2 regions of the Streptomyces sp. NPDC126499 genome follow, and region 1 is predicted to be linked to the other one. Evidence: riboswitches for the same ligand, from Rfam matches in the RefSeq annotation. Region 1 holds a riboswitch; the other holds the start of a gene.

What was found. Region 1 has a riboswitch for glycine ahead of gcvT (glycine cleavage system aminomethyltransferase GcvT). Riboswitches for the same ligand answer to the same signal wherever they lie in the genome.
Region 2: it holds a riboswitch for glycine, as region 1 does, so the genes downstream of both, gcvP (aminomethyl-transferring glycine dehydrogenase) here and gcvT (glycine cleavage system aminomethyltransferase GcvT) in region 1, are expected to answer to the same signal.

What each region holds. Positions count from the first base shown of each region.
Region 1 is NZ_JBEOUO010000004.1:345,498-347,877, forward strand. It holds gene gcvT (glycine cleavage system aminomethyltransferase GcvT) at 1-1,006, opposite strand, end outside; glycine riboswitch at 1,167-1,281, opposite strand; gene ABTZ91_RS08245 (AAA family ATPase) at 1,428-2,189, shown strand; gene ABTZ91_RS08250 (enhanced serine sensitivity protein SseB) at 2,324-2,380, shown strand, end outside.
Region 2 is NZ_JBEOUO010000027.1:10,088-12,467, reverse strand. It holds gene gcvP (aminomethyl-transferring glycine dehydrogenase) at 1-1,049, opposite strand, end outside; glycine riboswitch at 1,226-1,324, opposite strand; gene ABTZ91_RS29315 (PRC-barrel domain-containing protein) at 1,438-1,812, shown strand; gene ABTZ91_RS29310 (DNA polymerase IV) at 1,919-2,380, opposite strand, start outside.

The DNA.
Region 1 (2,380 bases):
TGGCGATCGGCTTGCCCAGGGTCGGGGACGGCGCGCCGGAGGTGATCTCGCCGATCACCTCGCCGTTCGCCACCACCGACATGCCGGCCCGCGGGACCCGGCGGCCCTCGGCGACCAGACCGACCAGCTTGCGCGGCGGGGCGGTCTCGGCGCGCTCGGCGGCCTTCTCAAGCGCCTCGCGGCCGACGAAGCGGCCCTCGTTGGTGGTCTTCTCGAACTTCACGACCCGGCCGAGGCCCGCGTCGAAGGGGGTGAGCGCGGTGGTCAGCTCGTGGCCGTACAGCGGCATGCCCGCCTCCAGGCGGAGCGTGTCACGACAGGACAGGCCGCAGGGGATCAGGCCGACGCCCGCGCCCGCCTCGGTCAGCGCCTTCCACACGCCCTCGGCGTGCTCCGGCTTCAGGAACAGCTCGAAGCCGTCCTCGCCGGTGTAGCCGGTCCGGGCGATCAGCGCCGGCACCCCCGCGACGGTGCCGGGCAGGCCCGCGTAGTACTTCAGGCCGTCCAGGTCGGCGTCGGTGAGGGACTTCAGGATGCCGGGGGACTCCGGGCCCTGGACGGCGATCAGCGCGTACGCGTCGCGGTCGTCGCGGACCTCGGCGTCGAAGCCCTCCGCGCGCTCGGTGAGGGCGTCCAGGACCACCTGGGCGTTGGAGGCGTTGGCGACGACCATGTACTCGGTCTCGCCGAGGCGGTAGACGATCAGGTCGTCGAGGATGCCGCCGTCCTCGCGGCAGATCATCGTGTAGCGGGCGCGGCCGTTGCCGACGGTGGAGATGTTGCCCACCAGGGCGTAGTCCAGGAGGTCCACGGCCTGCGGGCCGGTGACGGTGATCTCGCCCATGTGGGAGAGGTCGAAGAGGCCCGCCCGGGTCCGTACGGCGTTGTGCTCGTCGCGCTCGCTGCCGTAGCGCAGCGGCATGTCCCAGCCGGCGAAGTCGGTCATGGTCGCGCCCAGTGAACGATGCAGCGCATCGAGCGCGGTCAGACGGGGGGCAGTGCTCATGGGGTGGCTCCCGGGTCCCAGGGCGTGCAGGGCACGACATGACATGACGGTGAGGACGATCCTCCCCATCTGTCATGGAACCTGAGAGGTTCACCGAGGGCATCCTCGGCTTGCACCTTGGGTGGGGCCGCGACAGGTGCGGCCCGCTTTTCAGATCTGCCTCATCCACGCGGTACGGGGCCTGAGAGATTCAAGGGAGGTTCTTGCTCCTTCGGCGCCCGGGGACGCTCGGCGCGACTGCGCCTGGCGGCCCGGGACTCTCCCGCGCGGATTCGAGCGGCCGGTATGCGGTTGTGCGCGCTGCGAGCGCGTGGCGCTCATCATTGCACGGCGGGTCCGCCGGGCAAATCGCTTGTGTCCCATTACCGTTTCTTTACACTTCGTGGGCAGGGTCCCGGCAGGCCCGACAGGGGGAGCAGAGATGACCATCCAGCGCACCGGCGCCTACGCGGCGAGTCCCGGGATACCCGTTCAGCGGGCGGCCGCCCGAGCCCGCGCCCGCGACCGGGTCAGAGGCCGGCGCCGCGCCCGGATCCTGCGCGACCTGCGCGAGCGCGGCGGCCGCAGTCCCCGCGTGCTGACCTTCGCCGCCGGCGACGTCGTCGTGGTCTCCGGGCTGCCCGGCGCCGGGAAGTCCACCCTCATGGACCGCGCCGCGGCCGGCCGCGCCATCGACTCGCAGCACACCCGCGAGCGCTGGGAGGCCCGGCTGCCCCGCTTCCTGCCGTACGCCCTCTGGCGCCCCCTCGCCCGCCTCGCCCACTACGCGGGCCTCCGCCGCGCCCTGCGCTCCGGCGCCGGGGTGATCGTCCACGACTGCGGCACCCAGTCCTGGGTGCGCGGCTGGCTCGCCCGGGAGGCCCGCAGGCGCGGCGCCGCCCTCCACCTGATCCTGCTCGACGTCGACCCCGACACCGCCCGCGCCGGCCAGCGGGCCCGCGGCCGCGGCGTCTCCGGCTACGCCTTCGCCCGGCACCGCCGCGCCGTCGGCCGCCTGGTGCGCACCGCCGAGAGCGGCGCCCTGCCGCCCGGCTGCGCCTCGGTCACCCTGCTGGACCGGGACGCCGCCGACGCCCTGCGCCGGATCGGGTTCCGCGAGACGGCGGGCGAGGACGCGACGGGCGACGACGTGACGGCCCACGGCATGAAGGGCCGCGACGTGACGGGCCACGACGTGGCGTGAACCACTCCCGCCCTCCCGGCGTCCTTCTGGGTCACAGGGGCGGCGTGCCGCGATTAAGGTGCGTATGGCCTGTCCGGCGGACCAGGCCGACCGCAGCAGCAGGTGCCGGAAGGCCGGAAGGGGACGACGAGAACGTGGACGTGACGTGGCCGGGCAATGAGCTCGAGGAAGTGCTGGCCGCCTCGCTCGGC
Region 2 (2,380 bases), on a different contig from region 1:
ATGACGGCGAGGAGGACCTGCGCCGTACAGATGTTGCTGGTGGCCTTCTCGCGGCGGATGTGCTGCTCGCGGGTCTGCAGGGCCAGGCGGTAGGCCTTGTTGCCGTCGGCGTCGACGGAGACGCCGACCAGGCGGCCGGGCAGGGAGCGGGCGTGCTTGTCCTGGACGGCCATGTAACCGGCGTGCGGGCCGCCGAAGCCCATGGGGACGCCGAAGCGCTGGGTGGTGCCGACCGCGATGTCCGCGCCGAGCGAGCCGGGCGAGGCCAGCAGGGTGAGGGCGAGCAGGTCGGCGGCGACGGTGACGACGGCGCCGAGCTCGTGGGCCTGGTCGATGACCGGCTTGATGTCGCGGATCGCTCCGGAGGCGCCCGGGTACTGGAGGAGCACGCCGAAGACGCCGCGCTCGGCGACCTCGGCCGGGATGCCGGCGGACAGGTCGGCGACGACGACCTCGACACCGGTCGGCTCGGCGCGGGTCTCGATGACGGCGATGGTCTGCGGCAGGGCGTCGGCGTCGACGAGGAACACGCCGTCCTTGACCTTGCCGACCCGGCGGGAGAGCGCCATGGCCTCGGCGGCGGCGGTGCCCTCGTCCAGCAGGGAGGCGCCGGAGGTGGGCAGACCGGTCAGGTCGGCGACCACGGTCTGGAAGTTGAGCAGCGCCTCCAGGCGGCCCTGCGAGATCTCCGGCTGGTACGGCGTGTAGGCGGTGTACCAGGCCGGGTTCTCCATCACGTTGCGGAGGATGACCGGCGGGGTGAAGGTGCCGTAGTAGCCGAGGCCGATCATCGGCGCGAGGACCTGGTTGCGGTCGGCGAGGGCACGCAGCTCGGCCAGTACCTCGGCCTCGGTGCGGGCGGCCGGCAGGCCCAGGGCCTCGGTGTTCTTGATGACGTCCGGCACGGCGGCGGCCGTGAGCTCGTCCAGGGAGCCGTAACCGACCTGGGCGAGCATCTTGGCCCGCGCCTCGGCGTCGGGTCCGATGTGCCGCTGTTCGAAGGGGATGCCCTGCTCGAGCTCGGAGAGCGGAGTGCGGTTGGCGGTCATGTACGGGGGCCTCCTGGTCGTCACGACCTTCGAGGGGCACCTCGGCGCGGGTGCCCGGACGGCCTCCCCCTCTGTCATCCAAACCTGAGAGCTTCACCGGCCCGCCTCGCGGAGGACCGGCTTTCACCGTCGGTGAGAGCGGATGCCGTGACGCCCGCCCTGCTTTCCAGAGTGACCTCGTCCGCGCGGTACGGGGGCCTGAGAGATTCCGGGGAGGATTTGCTCCTTCGGCGCCTCCGAAAGCCTTCTCCGGAGGACTCTCCCGCGCGGGGTCGACAGCCACAGCCAGCCTACCAGCGCCGTTCCTTCTCCCATCGCTCAAGTGGCCGACATCCCAGATGTGCACTTTCGTAGGGGTGTAGCGCAGTTGCGACCCGTTGGAGGGACCGTGCAGACCGATATCGATCCGCGCAGCCTGATCGGCCGCAAGGCCTACGACCGGGACGGGAACAAGATCGGCACCGTGGACGAGGTGTACCTCGACGACGCCACGGGGGTCCCCGAATGGGCCGCCGTCCGCACCGGCCTCTTCAGCCGTGACGCCTTCGTCCCCCTGGAGCCGAGCGAACTGGTGGGCGACGCCCTCCACGTCCCGTACGAGCGCGCCCTCATCAAGGACGCGCCCGACTTCGGCGTGGGTCGCCATCTCTCGCCGGAACAGGAACTCCAGCTCTACCGCCACTACAACCTCACGCTGCCTGCCGTGCCCCAGGACGCCCCGGACCGTGACTTCGGCCGTCTGGCGGGCCAGGAGGAGGCGTGACGGCCGCCTGAGCGCCGGGCCTCGGCCGTCTGAGCACCGGGCCGTCGGAAGCTTGAGCGCCCGGCTGCCGGCCTGAGCGGGGCGGCACGGCCGGCTCCGGGTCCGGTCAGGCCGCCGCGCCCGTCGCGCCGCCCGGGACGAGCGGCAGCGGATCCGAGGGCTCCAGGTCCGGGTCGTCGACCGGGAAGGTCCGCACGCGGCCGGGCGGCGAGCCCGGCTCCTCGAAGCGGACGGTGACCCGTCCGACCCCGCTGCCCTGCACCCAGCCCGGCCCGTACACGGCGTGCCGCACGTCGTGTCCCGGCGACCAGCGCCGCTCGGCGGTCTCGGTGGCCGTCGCGGGCGCGGCCGGAACGGGGTCAGAGGTGGCCGCTTCCCCGGGCCCGTCCGCCTGCGTCCCCGCCGCCCCGGTCCCGGTCCCGGTCCCGACCGCTGTCCCGGTCCCGGTCACCGCCCCGGCCGCGGCCTCCGCCTCGGCCTGCGCGAACAGGTCCTCCTGCGTGTAGTCGGCCAGCCCGCTGACCCCCACCCCCAGCAGCCGCACGCCGCCCGTCGTGTCCACCAGGTC